2 regions of the Halobacillus sp. GSS1 genome follow, and region 1 is predicted to be linked to the other one. Evidence: a T-box and tRNA genes for the amino acid it is inferred to sense, from the RefSeq annotation. Region 1 holds a T-box; the other holds one or more tRNA genes.

The links. A T-box is a leader RNA that pairs with one kind of tRNA and senses whether it is charged. The one in region 1 lies ahead of J0K78_RS06185 (valine--tRNA ligase), so its partner is inferred to be a tRNA-Val.
Region 2: it encodes a tRNA-Val, which carries the amino acid that the T-box ahead of J0K78_RS06185 (valine--tRNA ligase) is inferred to sense. The anticodon was not compared.

Annotation. Positions count from the first base shown of each region.
Region 1 covers NZ_JAFLHE010000001.1:1,167,128-1,177,179, forward strand. Annotated here, with positions in the region: gene J0K78_RS06185 (valine--tRNA ligase) at 1-2,373, opposite strand, end outside; T-box leader at 2,428-2,655, opposite strand; gene J0K78_RS06190 (hypothetical protein) at 2,786-2,974, shown strand; gene spoVID (stage VI sporulation protein D) at 2,971-3,957, opposite strand; gene hemL (glutamate-1-semialdehyde 2,1-aminomutase) at 4,068-5,360, opposite strand; gene hemB (porphobilinogen synthase) at 5,385-6,362, opposite strand; gene J0K78_RS06210 (uroporphyrinogen-III synthase) at 6,365-7,129, opposite strand; gene hemC (hydroxymethylbilane synthase) at 7,129-8,058, opposite strand; gene J0K78_RS06220 (cytochrome c biogenesis protein) at 8,077-8,895, opposite strand; gene hemA (glutamyl-tRNA reductase) at 8,908-10,052, opposite strand, start outside.
Region 2 covers NZ_JAFLHE010000002.1:18,841-28,892, forward strand. Annotated here, with positions in the region: gene J0K78_RS06520 (CotO family spore coat protein) at 1-219, shown strand, start outside; gene J0K78_RS06525 (CotY/CotZ family spore coat protein) at 265-762, opposite strand; gene J0K78_RS06530 (hypothetical protein) at 954-1,184, shown strand; gene J0K78_RS06535 (DUF1360 domain-containing protein) at 1,248-1,577, shown strand; gene J0K78_RS06540 (hypothetical protein) at 1,574-1,789, shown strand; gene J0K78_RS06545 (hypothetical protein) at 1,825-2,124, shown strand; gene J0K78_RS06550 (MBL fold metallo-hydrolase) at 2,147-3,046, shown strand; gene J0K78_RS06555 (YetF domain-containing protein) at 3,033-3,710, opposite strand; gene J0K78_RS06560 (GNAT family N-acetyltransferase) at 3,819-4,241, opposite strand; gene J0K78_RS06565 (2'-5' RNA ligase family protein) at 4,248-4,763, opposite strand; gene J0K78_RS06570 (alpha/beta hydrolase) at 4,795-5,523, opposite strand; tRNA gene J0K78_RS06575 (tRNA-Val) at 5,930-6,002, shown strand; gene J0K78_RS06580 (DUF2254 domain-containing protein) at 6,135-7,454, opposite strand; tRNA gene J0K78_RS06585 (tRNA-Val) at 7,627-7,699, shown strand; gene J0K78_RS06590 (DUF3889 domain-containing protein) at 7,839-8,501, opposite strand; gene J0K78_RS06595 (hypothetical protein) at 8,619-9,107, opposite strand; gene J0K78_RS06600 (alkaline phosphatase) at 9,305-10,052, shown strand, end outside.

The sequences.
Region 1 (10,052 bases):
GGCCTGCAAGTCTGTGGCAATCGTCAGTTCACTTGGATTACAGAACCTTTCTAAATAATCCCGGTTCTTCTCAAGCTCTTTGACGATGGAATCGTCTTTCGCCTGAATCATCAACTGGATTTCCTTGGACATTGGTGTATCGACTTCTGAACGGATATTACGAACAGAACGGATAATGGATACAAGACGATTCATTTCTTCCACCGCTTCTTCATTATGGAAATCTTCTCTTACCACCGGCCATGAAGCCTGTGTAATAGACTCTCCTTCATGAGGAAGATGCTGCCAAATTTCTTCTGTGATGAATGGCATGAATGGATGAAGCATGCGCATGGTCTGATCTAGTGTATAAGCGAGGATAGAGCGGGTCGTATGGATACGCGCTTCATCTTCTCCATATAATGGTAGTTTCGCCATTTCGATATACCAATCGCAGAAATCATCCCAAATGAAGTTGTAAAGATGACGGCCGGCTTCACCGAATTCATATTTATCAATGTTTGTCGTCACTTGCTCAATCGTCTGGTTAAGACGAGTGAGAATCCATTGATCCGCTACTGATTTTTCACCTGTGATATCAATGTCTTCATATTTCAGGTCGCCCATGTTCATCAACGCAAAGCGGGAAGCGTTCCAGATCTTATTAGCAAAGTTCCACGTTGACTCTACTTTTTCCCAATGGAAACGCAAGTCCTGACCAGGAGATGAACCAGTAGATAAGAAGTAACGAAGAGAATCAGCTCCGTATTTATCGATGACATCCATAGGGTCGACACCATTACCTAGCGATTTACTCATCTTACGACCTTCAGCATCACGAACTAGACCATGAATAAGGACATCATTGAAAGGACGCTCATTAGTGAACTCTAGAGATTGGAAAATCATGCGGCTTACCCAGAATCCGATTATGTCATACCCTGTAACGAGTACGTTCGTCGGGAAGTAGCGTTTATAATCCTCACTATTTTCGTCAGGCCATCCCATTGTCGAGAAAGGCCAAAGGGCGGACGAGAACCAAGTATCCAGGACATCTTCATCCTGCTTCCAGTTTTCCGGATCTTTCGGCTCTTCTTTGCCGACATGAATTTCTCCCGTTTCTTTATGGTACCAGGCTGGAATACGATGCCCCCACCAAAGTTGTCTGGAAATACACCAATCTCTTGTGTTCTCCATCCAGTGAAGATACGGCTTTTCAAATCGATCAGGAACAAACTGTACTTGATCGTCTCCCTTTTGCAAGTCAATTGACGCATCAGCAAGTGGTTTCATATCAACGAACCATTGTGTAGAAAGATAAGGTTCCACAACCGCTCCGCTTCGCTCAGAATGTCCAACTGAGTGCATGTGTTCTTCAATTTCAAAAAGGACACCATTCTCCTGAAGGTCCTTCACGATTTGCTTACGACACTCAAAGCGATCCATACCCTTATACTTGCCTGCATTTTCATTCATCGTCCCGTCTTCATTCATAACAAGAATTCGTTCCAGTTTGTGACGGTTTCCAATTTCAAAGTCGTTAGGGTCGTGAGCTGGAGTGATTTTAACAGCCCCTGAACCAAATTCCATATCAACATAATCGTCAGCAACGATTTCAATTTCACGGCCAACAATCGGTAGAATCGCCTTCTTACCAATCAGATGCTTGTAGCGATCATCTTCCGGATGGACGGCAATGGCTGTATCTCCAAGCATCGTCTCCGGACGCGTAGTCGCAATCTCAATCGTTCCTTCCTCATCTTTCAAAGGGTAGCGCATGTGGTAAAACGCACCTTGCACATCTTTATATTCCACTTCGATATCTGACAAAGCTGTCTGCGTGGCAGGATCCCAGTTGATAATGTATTCTCCACGATAAATCAGGCCTTTTTCATAAAGAGTGACAAACACTTCTTTAACAGCTTCAGACAGACCGTCATCAAGAGTAAAACGTTCACGGGAATAATCAAGTCCAAGTCCAAGCTTTTCCCATTGGGCACGGATGAATTTCGCATACTCATGCTTCCATTCCCATGATTTTTCGAGGAATTTTTCACGGCCTAGATCATGACGCGAAATACCTTCCTCACGAAGTTTTGCATCTACTTTTGCCTGTGTAGCAATCCCCGCATGGTCCATGCCCGGGAGCCAGAGTACATCATATCCCTGCATCCGCTTCACACGTGTCAGGATATCCTGTAGTGTCGTGTCCCACGCATGGCCGAGGTGCAGCTTACCTGTTACGTTCGGTGGTGGAATGACGATTGTATAAGGTTCCTTGTTTTTATCTCCTGTAGCTTCAAAAAATTTACCATCCACCCAGTACTGATAGCGGTCCTTTTCAACAGCTGCCGGATCGTACTTAGTGGGCATTGAAAGATCTTGTTGATTCATTGGATCTTCCTCCTTTTATTCTCTTTGTAAATATAAAAAAACCCTTTCATCCTAAAAAAGGACGAAAGGGTTTCATTTCCGTGGTACCACCTTTAATTTACAGGAAATTTTTCCTGTACACTCAAATAAAAATAACGGCTTCTAACCGGCTTCTCCTACTCTAAGTTCAAAGAAGCTGCATCAAGGGCGACCTTCCATCAACAGGGTTCCTGGAAAACTCTCACCGACTGTTTTCCTCTCTGAAGGAATTGTTCATGTACTCTTCCCTATCTAAGCATTTCACGTATAAAGACTATATTACATATTGTATATAAAAAAGAGGCATTTAGTCAACTACGTCAAAGAAAAAGGCGAAAACCCCTGAGCCGATTGCCCAGGAGCCTATATCCTCCAATGAAAAGAGGTGCCCCTAATGAGTCGTTTGTATCGTTACCGTCTGCCTCCTTGGTGCAGGACATGGTTGTTTGTCATTGAAAAATCTTTGCTTCCCATCGTTATTTTCCAGGCGCTTAGAACCATTATCTTCCCGACTACTTTCGATATCTTCCTCCTCGGCCTGGTCCTCGGTTTGTATCTCGCTTTCAAATATAAATGGATTTAGTTCGGAATATACACAATCTGCCCAGGAGAAACATCATCTTTATAATCGTTGACTCGTTCTAATTGTTTCACAGATACGTCATACTTTTCCGCAATCGAGGATAATGTTTCTTCTTCCTGGGCGATATACATTTTCATTTGTGTATAGGTGTCCTCTCTGTTCGGAAAGAGGTGTTTGAAGATTTGTTTTATCCCGTCCATACCTCCAGGTGCCTGAGCACTCTCTTGATCGGACTCTTCACTGCTGGATTCTTCACTACTGGACTCTTCGATACTGACTTCTCCCCAACTCGCACTATCATAAGAAGGCTCTTCCGGTTTTAACTGACTATTTTCCTGAGCATGACCGAAAAATTCCGGGAAGCTTTGTGATTTTTTATAAAACCAGCGGCCGTCGTCCTCATGCTCACTTTCATCCTCTTTCTCATCAATTCGGAAAATAGGTGCTTCACGTTCCGGAAGAACCGTCGATTCATTTGGACTTTGGTCTTGGAAATTGACAGGGCCGACCGTTGCTGATTCATCGAACTTCGGTTCATTCGATGCTTCCTGCTGTTTTTCTTCCAGGCCGTTAATATTCACATGAGCATGAAGACGAAGTTGACGATTGGCCGGAAGTTCATAATCAAAACTTTCGATGTCGATCAACACGTCTTCTAAATTCGATACTCTTTCCAAAGGTACAGTGATTTCCACTGGGAAAGAATGATGGAACGTATGAACCCCTTCTTCAGATGGTTCGACTGAGTCCATGGTTCGTACAGAAGCGGCAAGAGGACTTTCATCCTGGGCATCCCCGCTTCCAGTCGGAATGTATTCGCCCTCAAGATCGACCGTTCCTTTCAACCGGACCTCATCTCCAAGTTCTTCAATAGTGATTTCAGGTTCTAGTGATATGCCAATTAACTCGCGTACGCCCTGTCCTTCCTTGAACCATATGGATTCATCTAAGTAAAATGAGAATACATTTTGTTTGTTTTGCAAAGTACGGTCCCCTCCCTAAGGTAATAAACACTTTTCTCTATTATCACCTTATGCGGGAGTTAGAGTAATATACATAACGAAAGCGCATGAGGAGACCCCATGCGCTTTTATCACTTCGATTTAATTTCTGAAAAGACTTTCTCCGCTGCTTGAATTGTTTTCTCGATATCGTCATCCGTATGTTTGACGGATAAAAACAATCCTTCAAATTGGGAAGGTGGCAGATACACGCCTTCTTCAATCATTCCCTGGAAATAACGCGTGAACATTTCCAAATCCGATTGGTTGGCTGTCTCAAAGTTCGTAACAGGTTCGTTTGTAAAGAAGAAACCGACCATTGAACCGGCGCGGTTCACAGTCAGTGGAATGTTGTGTTTTTCAGCGGCTTGCTCGTAACCCTCAATTAAACGGTCTACTTTTTTATTAATGGAAGCATACGCTTCTTCCGTCATAGCAGAAATCGTCTCATAACCGGCCGTCATTGCCAGCGGGTTCCCCGAAAGCGTACCCGCCTGGTAGATGTCACCGACTGGAGCGACCCGTTCCATGATTTCACGCTTTCCGCCATAGGCTCCTACAGGAAGACCGCCTCCAATTACTTTTCCAAGGCATGTCATGTCAGGAGTCACACCAAAGTGACCCTGAGCACTGTGGTACCCCACTCGGAAACCAGTCATAACTTCATCAAAGATCAAAACCGTTCCATTCTCTTCCGTCAATGTTCTTAACTCTTGCAGGAATCCTTCGTTTGGCGGAACGACTCCCATGTTTCCTGAGACAGGCTCAATAATGACAGCAGCTAAATCGTCTCCAAATTCTTCAAAGACATAACGGACACTTTCTAAGTCATTATAAGGAACGGTAATCGTATTTTGTGCAATAGATTCCGGAACTCCAGGAGAGTCTGGCAGTCCAAGAGTCGCTACACCCGAGCCTGCTTTGATCAGCAAGGAGTCTCCATGGCCGTGGTAATTCCCTTCAAATTTCAAAATCTTGTCGCGGTCTGTGTATCCACGAGCCACTCGAAGGGCGCTCATCGTGGCTTCTGTTCCTGAATTCACCATACGCAGCATCTCAATAGAAGGCACCCGTTCTCTCACAAGGGAAGCCAATTCGTTTTCCATTTCTGTAGGGGCACCGAAGCTTGTTCCATTGGCCGTGGCTTTGGTTAAAGCTTCTGTCACCCTTTCATCGGCATGACCTAAAATTAAGGGGCCAAAACTTAAGACATAATCGATATATTCATTGCCATCCAGATCATACAGTTTTGAACCTGCACCCTTTTCCATAAAAATCGGGTCCATTTGGACAGATTTAAATGCACGTACTGGAGAGTTCACTCCACCTGGCATTAATTCTACTGCTTTCGTATAGGCTTGTTTTGAACGATCAAATGTTTTCATTCTCCGACACCCTTTCTGTCCGCTTTATTGATTTAACCAACGAGCAGCGTCTTTAGCGAAATAAGTAATAATTAGATCCGCGCCTGCCCGTTTCATAGAGGTCAGTTTTTCAAGAACGATTTCTTCTTCATTGACCCAGCCATTTTGTGCCGCCGCTTTGATCATCGAATATTCACCACTGACATTGTAAGCGACCAGTGGCAAGTTAAAACGATCTTTCACTTCTCGCATAATGTCAAGATAAGCAAGTGCAGGTTTAACAATCAAGAAGTCTGCACCTTCTTCTACATCTGACTCAGCCTCTCTTAATGCTTCCAGACGGTTCGCTGGATCCATCTGGTACGCACGGCGGTCACCAAATTGAGGAGAACTGTGAGCTGCATCACGGAATGGGCCGTAAAAAGATGAAGCATACTTAACCGCGTATGACATCACCGGAATGTGGCTGAATCCTTCTTCATCAAGCCCCTCACGAATAGCTGCAACAAAACCATCCATCATGTTGGATGGGGCAATGACATCGGCACCTGCCTTCGCTTGCGTCACCGCAGTTTTTGTAATGTAAGTCAAAGACTCATCGTTGGCAATATCCCCATCACGGACAATTCCACAATGACCATGATCGGTATATTGACATAGACAAGTATCGGCCACTACGGTTAAAGAAGGGAAGTTTTCTTTAATTTGACGGATCGCACGCTGCACAATCCCCTCCTCGTGATAGGCTTGACTTCCTACGTCATCTTTTTCTGCAGGAACACCAAAGACAATCACAGACTTAATGTCCAGACGTACAAGCTCATCCATTTCCTCATTCAAATGATCAAGGGAGACTTGGTGGACGCCCGGCATCGAAGCCACTGGATTTTTGATGTCTTCTCCTTCTACAACAAAAATCGGATAGATTAAATCTTCTGTACGAAGATGAGTCTCTCTTACAAGCGCTCTCATGGAATCCGTTCGGCGCAAGCGACGGTGGCGTTTAAACTGCAAATCTTTCATATTTATCTTTTCCCTTCGTTAGAAAAATAGTAAGTCATCTGTTTTAACATATGGGTGATGGTGAACTGTTCCGGGACGTGAACGTTCGTAAACCCACATTTTTCTGCTTCCTTGGCTGTCGTCGGACCGATACAAAAACAGGGAATCTCAAGCCCCTTTTTCTCGACCATAGAGACAAAGGCACGTACGGTCGACGGACTTGTAAAGGTTAATGCATCAATCTTTCGTTCCTGAATCCACGCAAGGAGTTGAGCCTTTTTTTCTTCCACTAGTAGCGTATCATATACAGTCATGGAATGGAAAAATACACCCTTGTCATCAAACATGCGGGGAAGAGCGTCTCTTGAACGATTTCCTCTTATGTACAAAATAGGACCAGGTTGAGGATAGCGGGCAAGGAATTCTTTTCCCATCGAAGACGCATGGTATTTGGAAGGGATGAAGTCAGCCTTTATTCCAAAACCTTTTAAACGTTTCTCAGTTTTCGATCCAATGATAGAAAATTTAAGGGTCGGCGGAACCTTCACCTTGTACTTTTTAAGAAGCTCGAAAAAAAACTTCACGCCATTCGCGCTTGTGATAAACACCCAGGAATAGTCGTGAAGTCGTTTCAAAACCTCTTGATGAGATTCAGAATCATTCAATTGGAAGGAGAGAAGGGGAGTATGATACACACCCCCGCCTTCTGCTTCTATTCTGTCAATAAATGAGCGTGCCTGGGACTGTCCTCTCGTCACGAGAATTCGCTTCCCCTGCAATGGCTGCATTATTGGTCATACTCCTCTTTAGCACGATCCACGATCTCCTGAGCTCCTTGAGCTTTCAAACGATCCGCTGCTTCTTTCCCTACTTCAATTGGATCTGTACCAGAAACCGTTTCATGCAAGATGGTCTTTCCATCAGGCGTTCCGACAAGCGCTGTCAAGACAATTTCCTCTCCCTTACGGTAGGCATAACCACCAATCGGAACTTGACAGCCTCCATTCAAATCATGGAGGAATTTGCGTTCAGCAGAAACCGTTGTTTCGGTGTACTCATGATTCAATTTTTTTAGGAAATCGCGTAGTTCTGAATCGTTTTCGCGGCATTGAATGGCAAGCGCCCCCTGCCCAACAGCCGGCACACAGACATCAGGCTCTAAATATTCGGTTACAACATCATCATCCCAGCCCATACGTTTCAGGCCTGCAGCTGCGAGAACAATGGCATCGTAATCCTCTTCCTTACACTTTCGAAGACGTGTGTCTATATTTCCGCGGATCCATTTAATTTCAACATCCGGGCGTACAGCCTTGATTTGGGACCCACGTCTCAAACTGCTTGTTCCAACGATTGCTCCAGCCGGAAGGTCTTTAAGAGCCACATTGCCATTCGATACAAAAGCATCCCGGTGATCTTCACGAATCGGAACAGCCGCCACCATCAAGCCCTCTGCAACAACCGCAGGCATGTCCTTCATACTATGAACAGCCATATCAATTTCACCATCATACATCGCCTGTTCAATCTCTTTGATGAAGAGACCCTTGCCGCCTACTTTAGAAAGGGTCACGTCAAGGATTTGGTCCCCTTTCGTTGAAATACGTTTGATTTCAAAATCATAGGATGGATCGATCTGTTTCAACTGTTCGATCACCCATTCTGTTTGTGTAATCGCTAAATTACTCTTGCGTGATCCGATGACAATTTTTCTCAAAACATTTCCTCCTCGAAACTAAAAATGAAAGTTAGATAATGAACCAAATAAAAAGAAGTTGATCAATAGAAACAGAAAAGCTGCTGCATTGAATATGGCGATCGTCCGTCCCTGATAACCTTTTATGACTCTCAGCGTCAAATAAACGACATAGACGACTAATACAAGTAACGACCCGAGTGTCTTAGAATCATACCAATAAAACACGGCCGTAGAGACATATCCCCAAACCACCCCTAAAATAATGGCGATTAATAACAGTGGGACCCCTAATATAATGGAAACATAAGAGAAGTGATCCAGCTTCGTCAAATCACCAAGACGAAATAGTTTGGCATCCCATTTCTTTTTCTTTAATAAGCGGTACTGCAGTAAATACATGACAGAAAAGATAAACGATAAGGTAAAGAACCCATAAGAAATGATCGCTAAACTGACATGGATGACAAGAAGCTCATTAACAAGAGCCACTCCCCTGTTTTCCAAGACATTTTGTGCTCTCGTAGAAATGTGGATGATCATAATCAAAAAACCGACCACATTGGTGAAGAATACAAGGAAGTCCACTTTAAAAAGACGATTAATGATGAGGGAGAACGTCACTAAAATCCACGAATAAAAATATAATCCATCATAAACCGTCATAATTGGAAAATCATCTTTGACAAAGACCTGCGAGAGTAAAAAGAAGGTTTGCAAAACCCAAACCATACTAAGTAACCAGAAGGCAGTAATATTCGCCTTCCGGTTATTTTGTACAAAGTCGATGAAGTATCCAATGATACTCAATCCATATAGAAAAAGGATAAGTTCGTAAACCCATTTGAATTCAAGCATTTCATTTCCACCTTATGAATGGGCTACAGGGCTGATGATGGAGATGGAATCACTGGCCTCTGTATCGTTCTTCACCTTCACGCTGTTCTTTTTTTCTTGTTCTTCCGCCTCTTTTTTCACCTGCTCTTCAATACCAAAGATTTGAGTGAATAAACGCAGGGTTTCCTCTGAATCCGGCTGAGCTGCCATTTCCTTCGCTTGAGAGATCGGTTCTTTCAACATTTGATTGATGATACTCTTTGTGTGCTTACTTAGCACTTTCCGTTCTCGATCGGTAAGCTCGGGCATCTTTCTTTCAATACTCTTCATCGTTTCTGCCTGTATATTCAAAGCTTTTGAGCGAAGAGCGGAAATCACAGGAACCACACCGATCGTCTGCAGCCACTGCTTAAACTCCACAATTTCTGCTTCAATCATAATCTCAATTTCTTTTGCTGCCTGTTTACGAAGAGCCAGATTCGCATCTACGATTCCCTGCAGATCATCAATGTCATACAAGAATACACTTTCCAGAGCTTCCATTGCCGGATCTAAATCTCTTGGAACAGCAATGTCTACAAAGAAGAGAGGCTTCCCTTTTCGTTTTTTATGAATTGGGTCCATCTTTTCCTTTGTAATGACATAATCTGTGGCACCTGTAGAGCTGATGACAATATCAGCATCTTCCAACACACCTTCAAGCTCGTCCATCGTGTGCGGATGTCCATTGAATTGATCAGCTACGTTTTGAGCTTTAGCCAATGTGCGATTGACGACCGAAACTTTCCGCACACCAGAGCCATGAAGGTTCTTAGCTGCTAATTCTCCCATTTTTCCTGCACCCAGGATAACGATATGCTTGTGTACAAGATCACCAAAAATCTTCTTAGCAAGCTCTACCGCCGCATAGCTGACAGATACAGCGTTTTCACCGATTTCCGTCTCTTTATGGCCTTTTTTCGCCATGGTGACCGCTTGACGGAACAACTGATTGAAAATCGTCCCTGTTGTCCCTGCTTCCTGTGCCTGCAGGAATGCCTGCTTCATTTGACCGAGAATTTGAGTTTCTCCCAGAACCATAGAATCCAGTCCTGCCGTGACGCGCAACAGGTGTTCAATCGCTCCGTCGGTTTCATAAATGGAAAGAAAAGGAGAGAACTCTTCTTTGTCGATCTCAA
Region 2 (10,052 bases), on a different contig from region 1:
TTCCATGACATGACGCTTGAGGAAAAAGTTTTATATTTCTTCAATCTTTCCCCACATGTACCGAAAATGAAGTGTGAAGTTTCTACAGAGGAAGAAAGCTATCGTGGGTATATTACGGACTATGTAGATGGAGTCGTGCATATGAAGGTTTTTCAACGCCCGTTTCAGCGGGAGGTAGTGTTTGAAAAAATTAAAGATATTAGGCTTCTAGGGTTTTAGTGAATGATAAAAAACCGCGCATTTGTGCGCGGTTTTTTGTGAATCTTAAAGAGTTGCTGCTGCCGGTAGACATGTTACGTGGCAGAAGCAATTCAAGTCTACTGTGATACAGATTCCTGAAGCACGAAGGTTTCTGCAGCTTTGGTCAGCTGGTGATTTTGGATCGAAACCTCTGTGATGTCTGGATCCTTCCACGTCGTCATCGTCGTCACCATGCCAGCGGTCAGCAAAAAGAAGTTCAAGGATGGCGCAACCATCGTCATCTACAGATTTAACTCTGAAGAAGAAGCTTCCTTTCACTTCACAATCGTCGCCACTTCGTTTTGAACCGTAACCTTTAAAAGGTGTACATCCATCTTTGCAGTAAAGAATGACAGGGACCGTATCAAACCCGGAACCTCCACCAGTGTCACCTAAAAGGTCTGCGATTGAACGCTCACAGCTTGTTGTGCAATCGTGCATGACGTCATTCTGTGCATCGACGATATCTTTAAGAATATCAATCACACATGAACCTGAATCGTATTTTTTTCCACAGCTCATTTTCTAATTTCCCCTTTCCATACGCATTGACGTATTGTCTTTACTAGAATATGAAATGTGTCCGTGTAGGTGTGGGCATTTGTCTCTTTTCTCTTCATCCGGACTTTTTTTGTCGTTCATGGGCAGGAGACTATACCCAACAGGGGCAAACGCCATAGAGTAGAAGTGAATTCGAATAAGGAGTGAATGGAATGTCTGATAAAAAGAAGGTCATCCATGTGAAAGACCTTGTCATTAAAGCGGATAATGTCGTCATCGAGCCTCAGCGTCATGACCGTCATGACCGTGACGACCGTGTCGATCCATTTTTCGGCGGACCGAAACGACGTAGAGAAGAAGATGTAAGAGATGAAAGCAGTTCAAGTAAACGTCGCCATGAAGATGAATCTTCTGACCGCCGTGGGGGATTCCGTTGGTTTTAAGTAAATAAAGAATGAGCCACTACAAGGAACGTAGTGGCTTTTTCTTCATGGGAGAGAGGGAAAATGATGTTAAGTGTGATGGAAATCGTATTGCTGGCACTGGCCACTTTTCGTCTGACACGCCTCATTGTCAGAGATTACATCATGGAATGGGTACGCCGACCTTTTATCGAAGTGAAGGTCATCCAGAATGAGCACGGCATTGAAGAAGAATGGGTGGAACCAAAAGGTTTTATCGGTGAAGGACTCAGTTGTCAATGGTGTGTGGGTGTGTGGTCTGCTTTCATAATGCTTTTCTTCTATATAATAATTCCGTATGGAGAGTGGCTGGTGCTATTACTCGCTCTGGCAGGCTTGCAATCCATCATTTATACGTGGGTCGACCGACAGTGACGGATAAAAAAGAAAAGTCTTTGTTTGAAGTATTAAAGGAAATTGATATGGAAACGTCGAAAATGAATGGAATCATTAAACATCCTGAAAAGAAATTCAACGGATGGGAAAAGGACTTTCAGGCCTGGGATCGTCGCTTCTCGAAGCGGATGACAGATATGGAAAAGTTTCTAACCAAACAAATGGGAAAGATGGAACGTTTCTTTGAGTAGGAAAAAAGGTATAGATAAGCAAAGGAGGCGTCGGGATGGGATATATTCTGCCTGTCAATCATTATCAGTACCAGGATTATCAAATCAGAACGACCCAGCATGAGCGTTCACCTTTTGTCCTTGAAAGAATTTTCAAAGCCACGTTGGATAACAAGATGAAACACAATCAAACTCGTGATCAGGAACCTTTGGGAGACCAGCGGAGGAGTTCAATCCATATACCTGCGAGTACCCACGTAGTGAACAGCATTCATCCTTCATTTCAGAGAAGTGGGACAGAGAAGATTCTTTCTCATATGACAGGAAAAGGACGTCACTTTAGCGAAACTGTATGAAAAAGCTAAAGGAGTCGTGTATATGTCTTTTCAGCAGTTGAATGAATGGTGTTATTACTATCAGGGTTCCGTTAATATTGGATACGTACATCAAGGGGAGGATGGGTTACTCATCGATGCAGGTATCGATGCTTCATCCGTGAAAAAGGTGCTCAAGGAGCTAGAGGAAAGAGAGCTCCCTTTGACGCACCTTTTTATTACCCATGCCCATGCGGATCATTATGGAGGGGCACGGTTTGTTCAGGAAAATTATAATGTACATACTGTAGCTCCCGTATTTGAAGAAGCTATTTTAAGAAATCCAGGCCTTGAACCTCTTTATTTATTCGGAGGGAATGACCCGCTTCCGGAGTTACATAATAAATTTTTGGAAGGACCGGCGATTCGGGTGGATGAAGTCGTGGGGGAAGGGAAAGTAAGGTTTGGTTCGCTAAGAGCGGAAGCTTACCATCTTCCTGGTCATAGTTATCATCAGTTGGCCTTAAAGGTCCATGAAATTCTCTATGCGGCTGACAGCTATTTTAGTGTAGATACCCTGAAAAAGCACAAAATTCCTTTTTTGACGGATGTCAGTTTGACACTGGACAGTTTAGACCGTGTCTCTCAAATTCTATGCAGTGGGGCGGTTCCTGGTCATGGGAAGTTTGAAACTAATCCTATGCTGACGATACAAAACAACATGGATTACCATGAACAGCTGTCTGCCTGGCTGCATCAATACCTTGCTGAAGAGGGTCTGGTTGCACACGAAGTCATCGTCAGAGCTATGTGTAACCAATACAATGTCGAAGCCCAGGGTTTATCCCAATGGCTGTTATTCAGAACGGCGGTCACTGCCTATTTGATTGGATTAAAAAAAGCGGGCCTTGTAGAGGACCGCATCATGAACAATACGTGGAGTTTTTCTATCACAGACCAATAACGAATAAGTCCGGCTCGCCTTCTTTGTGTTCTGCGTACATGATTTCAGCAGGATCGTTGAAGTTCTGTGCTCTCAGTTGTTCTTTTAGCCACTTCTCATCCAAACCTGCTTCTTTGAGATTATCCCATACGACTTCCCCATCACTAATGATCGTACGAGGAAGAGGAACGGGTTGAGGGGCTAAGTTCATATCATCGCGAGTGACATTTTGGTACTGGGATGCTTTTAAAACAGAAATCGTACCGTCTGTCTCAAGGACAGCATATTGAACTTCCTGTATAGAAAAAACATCCTTAGAGCGCAGCAAGTGCTGCAGTTGATTAAGGTCCAGCTTATTCTTCTTCAGTTGATCACGATCGATTTTTCCTTTATATATGACGAGGGAAGGGCTTCCTTCCAAAACCTTACGTGTTCCTTTAAATTTTTGGGTAATCACTTCTGTCGTGTAGATGAGAATAGTCCATAACAAGATGGCAAATCCAACATTAAGTATTCCGACATCTTTATCGTATAAAGCATTACCGACAAGTTCTCCCAGGACAAGAGCAGAAATGAAGTCAAATGCAGTAATTTGGGTGATCTGTGTTTTTCCAAGCAATTTCGTCATAATAAATAGTGCAGAAAAACCAAAAAGTGTTTCCAAAGTAATTTGTAAGTATTCCATACTTCTCACGACCCTTATCTGTAGCCTATACGCATCATTTTAGACAAAAGGGTCTGAGGATAAACGAAAAAACTCCGGAATCCCGGAGTTTCTTTTATTATTATCATTTTATAATTTTTTCACCATCGTTACGTGAGGGATTCCGGCATCCATGAATTGGTCTGAAATGGTCACATATCCAAGAGATTCATAGAAAGATTCTGCTTGGGTTTGAGCGTTCAATTTGGCTTTATCATAAGCATAATCACGGATGACTTCTTCCATAGAATCAATGATTTGTTTACCTAACGATTGGCCCCGGTAATCCTTTAGGACACAAATTCGTTCAAGTTTTCCAAATCCATGAACAAAACGTAGTCGTGAAGCGGCAACCGGCTGTTTTCCCTCATACCCTACAAAATGGATGGCGGAATCATCAAACTCATCGATTTCTATTTCCAAGGGAACCTGTTGTTCCTCTACAAAGACGACGCGTCTCACATAGAAAGCGTCGTCTTTCTGCTGTTTATTCTTCACTTTAATGATATCCAAGGAGCATCACCCTTTGCCGAGGCGGAAGGTTTCATACACACTCCATGCCCCGTTTTCGAGCTGATAAAGCAACTGGAAGCGATCAACTTTATCATTCAAGTCGAACTTCAGCATGCGCAGGCTGCCATATACATCAGAAAACTCTTCATCCGAAAGTTTTTGGGCAATTGTAATATGTGGGACAAACGCGAAATCTTTTTCCTCGGGAAGTTCACCAGCGTGCAATTTGTCATTCAGTTCAAAGATCTCATCGGACGGTTCAATTTTTAAGTAAATCGTATTTGTAACGGGAGAGAAAGAGCTCACCTTGTACACGCCATACGAAAAAGGCTGCGTGTTTTTAGCAATTTCACTCAATTCAGGAATGATTCTATTTTCAATTTCTTCTTCTTCTGCTTCAAAAGCTTCTTTCATCGTGATATGTGGGGGAATCAACGCATAGTGGGGATCGTACCGCTTGCGGTATGAATTCGCCACATCCTGTACTTTTTTTGATGGAAAAACTGCTATTCCGTATCTCATTGGACTAACCCTCCTGTTTCCTTCTATATCGCTATTCCTTACCAAACATCTTCAATAAAGCACGTTCAAAATCCTTCTGCCATGTGCCCCAAGTATGGTCACCGTCTAATTCATGATACGTGTAGGCGAGTGGCTGGCGATTTAAAAAATCGCGCAGTTCACGGTTCGGAGCAAGAAAATTCTTTCTTGCTCCTTCAGTCGTTTCAACATCTGTTTCATCCAACCCAATGGTATGATAAATGGTCAAGGAAGAAAAGTCTTTGGTGGATTGCACGACCTCTTTTACATGTTCATCGACATAAGGACTCTGCATGATGACATTGCCGAATATGTTCGGGAACTTCACTGCTGTCATCAACGCGAGCGTTCCTGCTAAAGAGTCACCGACAAGCGTCCGTCCTCTGCCCATGCAGTAACCAGGCAATTCTTCATCTAAGAAAGGCACAACTTCGCGAATGAGAAAATTTACGTATTCGCCTTGTTTCTTTCCGTCTGGATGGTATTTGTCCTGGCGGTCATATTTGTCATTATAATGGATACCGATGAAAATAGTGTTCTCAATTTCTTGTTCTTTATGGAGCTTGTCACTCAATGTGGCCGCGCGTCCCATCGAGTAATAATCGTTTCCATCCTGCATGATACAGAAATGGTATTTGTATAATGGAGAGAAATTCTTCGGGGTGTACACCCTTAGTGTCATTGTCTCCTGTAAGTATTGACTATCAATGGTATATTCTGTCATGGATCCGTCTCTACCCATTTTCCGACCACCTCCTTACAGCATGGAAAGTTCCTTTAGGCATTCCCATAAAATTTTTCGTATAAACGTTCCATTATTCATTTTATCATATAATTGTCGAAAAAGTTGAAAAGATGATAGTTGGATTTTCAGGTAAAATGTTCTTATGTATTCTTATCGAAGGCCAGGAAATGTCATTCATTATTTCAACGAGACATGGATTCCTTTGAGGATGCCCGGTATGCGCTCCCGCGGAAAGCGAGTCATTCTCTCCATCCCCATCCGCCCAACATCGTTTCGAATCGGAGTCTTCCACAAGCCGGAGCTTTAGTGAAGGAATGGAGCTGCTATTTAGCACGAGCTTGTTGACATGGTTCGTATTTCATAGTATATTATTTCTTGTCAGCAAGTTAAACTCCTTACATACGATTCCGTAGCTCAGCTGGGAGAGCGCCACCTTGACAGGGTGGAGGTCGTTGGTTCGAGCCCAATCGGAATCACTATTAAAAAAGAGAGCATTCATATTGAATGCTCTCTTTTTTTTTTGTAACCTTTAAAATGATGAGTTTAATTTGGAAACGAATTGGCCTATGAGTTACTATCAGGCCCGGGACGTCCCTAGACTTGCTATACTATGACTTTTGTAAGCGGAAGTTTTTATTACAGGCTTCTGCTAATTTTTCTACTTCATTATTAAATCTCTTGAAATCGAGTTTATCCAATTCCTCAACTTTTACAGCATTGATAATCGTTTTTCCGAATATCCAAACATCCTCTTGAATGGCTTGGTCGTGCATGGCGGCGATTTTGTACAAAGATTCGACGACACTATTCATAACAGATATGTCATGATAGCCATATATTTTGATTTGGTAGAAACTCTTATACAAATATTCTTCAAAGGATTTCGGTTGTGCTATTAAGCGAAGTTCCTCATCACCATCAATGTAGTAGCGGATCGGCTCATAAACAGAGGCGAGCTCTATAAGAAGAGAACCAATCCGGTTTATGCAGTTGGTCGCTGTATGAGGATCGTTCAGGCTTGGAGAGATGGCTCTGACTGCAATCTCAACAAGCTTTTGAATAGAGAACTCGACATCCTGTGTATCGATCCGCTCATTCCCGATCAAAACATAGGCTGCGCATGACCCAGGGTTTTCAAGATCTCGATCTGAATCTTTCCAATAATAAAAAAGGGGCATACCTTTTTGGATATAGTCTCCCATTAAAAAGCTTGTTTCGAGAATGAGAGAGTGGTTTTTTGCCCACTTAATAAGGGCGCCGTACTGAACATTCTGAATATAACCCGATTTCTCAGCTGGAATCACTTGGGCTTTTGATTGGTCCAGCGCTTTTAGTTCGTTGTCATCCCATTCGGTGGCTGTATTATAATTTTTTTCTTCAAATGTTTTTACAATAAGTGCGGAGGTGCTTTTTCTTATTGAGCCAATTAAGTTATTCACTTTTAGGAACCGAGAAGAATGGTGAATGAACAATATAAAAAACGCTAAACAAATAATAGATACGATAACCGTAAAGAGGGGACTGACCAAACCTAGGCCTGGTTCTTTTCCCAATAGAAACAGGTTGATGAGAGAAAAAATAAAGCCAAAAGAAAAGACACCTAACACATGTTGAGTCACACGACTCTTCATGAAGTCTTGTAAGGTTCGTGGTGAAAACTGAGTAGTGTACGTTGTCAGTACCACCATGATGGTCGAAAAACTAATCGTGGTCATCGTTAAGATAGAAGTTACCATCGAGCCATATAACGTTTGGGCAACCGATGACTTCGTCAAAAAGAGAGAAGGGATGTTGTTCTTATATTCTGAAATAATCCATTGATCAATCAGGGCGGTTATCGCTACAGCAATGATTGAAAGGATACTGTATATTGTAGGGAGAAACCAAAAGCTGTCTCTGATATTTATCCAAACCTTACTTTTGTTCATTGAAAAACCTACTTCCTCGTATAGTGTATGTTTCTTAGTATGACCGAATTTGGCCGGGATAAAAAGATGCATTTACGTAAACTTAAAAAACTCTTAAGATTTTATTGACACTTTATTTGTTCCGTAGTATATTATTATTTGTCAGCAAAACAGCCGACAAATTTCTACATACGATTCCGTAGCTCAGCTGGGAGAGCGCCACCTTGACAGGGTGGAGGTCGTTGGTTCGAGCCCAATCGGAATCATCCATACTAAGTGCCGGAATGGCGTAGTTTCTCATCCAGGGAGAGGCTGCGTCATTTCTTTTTTTTAGGATAGGATCATCTACTTTTTCTCAAAAGAAAAGAGACAGATCTGTACTGTCTCTAAAATACTTTAAACCTTTTATACTTCCTTGAAGTTGATCGATATGATTCGGTCTGTGGATGGGTTATAGATGACTGTCCCTTCGATACTCATTGTTTCCTGAGGGGATTCCATAACAAACTTGTAAACTTCCTTCACGTTACCGTTCTGCTGGGTTTGGCTCACTTTACTGTAATCGGTAGCATTGTAATTCGGGTAGGCCGATTGAGCAATCTCTAGAAGATATTTGCCCCATTTTTCTTCTTCTAATTGAGGGTTCGGTGTGATTTCTACATTGATAACACCAAGCTCCACACTTGCACCTAAAGCTTCAAAGGCTTTTCTGTGAAGGTTGATTTTATTTTCCGGATAGTTAGGGACCTGGTCGACGACCGTGACTAACACGACCCTTTGGTTGGCAACATTTTTCACTTTGATTGTCTGCCCGCATTGGTAAGGTGAATTTTGACCGACAGCCGCTGTCATGTATCTGTTATTCGACCATGGAATGCCACATTTGGTTACTTCTCCGCCTTCTGTCCAGCTGGCCTGGCCGCGCACCGGTTGTCTTTCACTATAGCCATAGTAGTATCCTGGGTTTCTGTAGGCTTGAGGATAAGCATACCGAGAATAAGGCTGATAGGGATGTGCCCCATAGGGATAGCCATAACCATAAGGGCCATGATTAAAATTGACGTACATTCATTTTCCCCCTGTCATTACTTTAGATCCTCAATAGCCTATGTCATTTTTTGTTTTTGTGTGAACGTCCATTATGTACTCCCGTTTTTCTTTTGAAACAACATATGTAAAGCAGGGCTAATCTACGAGTACCACCCAGTGATCCCCTTTTAATGCATCAGGTGGATCTTTAAAGATGTTCTTATATACAGCCTTCATTTCATCGTACAGTTTTTTTGAATGTATGGTCCTTAAGTACTTGTCTGGATTGTCTTTATATGATTGAAGCTTCTTTAAATCAAGTCCTATCTTATAGGAGTAGAAACGTTCAGAAGACCGCAGAAAAGATTTTTCTGTTGGCTCCGCATCACCTTGGGCAAGTGGGTATTTGCTGTGAATCCGTAATCTTCTTGACGTCTTGTTATCCTCATCAAGTTCCTCACTTACGTCGTAAAATTTCATGAAGGGTGCTGCCGAATCACTATCGATATAACTGGTACGGAAACTGAACTCTACAGCTCCATGCTCACCAGATACGACACAAAAAGCGAGATATGTAATATGATCTGTGACTCCTTGGTCGATTTCCTCCTTGTTACTAAAGCAGTGACAAAAGCTTTTCCTCATGATTACACACCCTCTTCTAATAGATTTTGACCTATTATACCACGCTTAACCTATCATTCGGTGAAAATTAAATTCCAACCAATGTACCTAATCCAATTGTCTTAATTTGTTAATTTACGCTAGATTTACAGTTTTTTAACCATTGTTTCATATTCTCCAAGTAATATGCATACTGCATCGACATAAAACGAGGAGGAATGAAGTTGTTTAGTAAAAAGTATATGAAAAAACTATTGCCTGTGGCTCTAACTACATCTTTGATTCTAGGAGGTTCTGCTTTTACATTTAACGGAGAGATCCTTGCTAAATCTAAAGAAGATAAAGGAAAGGTAGAGAATATTATTTTTCTAATTGGGGATGGAATGGGACCTAACTACACATCCGCTTACCGTTACTTCAAGGATGATCCTGCTACTCCTTATACGGAAAACACAGCATTTGATGAACATTTAATTGGTATGCAGGAGACCTATTCCTGGGATCCGGAAGAGAGTATTACAGATTCCGCTGCTGCTGCAACTTCAATGGCAGCCGGAATTAAAACTTACAACAATGCAATCGCGGTGGACATGGAGAAGAATGAAGTGAAAACTGCTCTAGAGTTGGCGAAGGAAAAAGGCAAAGCAACAGGCCTTGTAGCGACATCTCAAGTCAATCATGCTACACCTGCATCATTCGGTGCTCATGATGAATCCCGACACAATTATAATGATATCGCTGATGATTATTTTGATGAAAAAGTGAATGGTGAACATAAAATTGATGTCTTGCTTGGGGGAGGTACTTCTTATTTCAAAAGGGAAGACCGCGACCTGACTACTGACTTTCAGAAAGATGGATACAGCTATGTGGAATCTCGTGAGGAACTAATGGAAGATTCCAATGAACAAATCGTCGGTTTGTTTGCGCCTAAAGGTATGGACAAAATGATTGACCGTTCTTCAG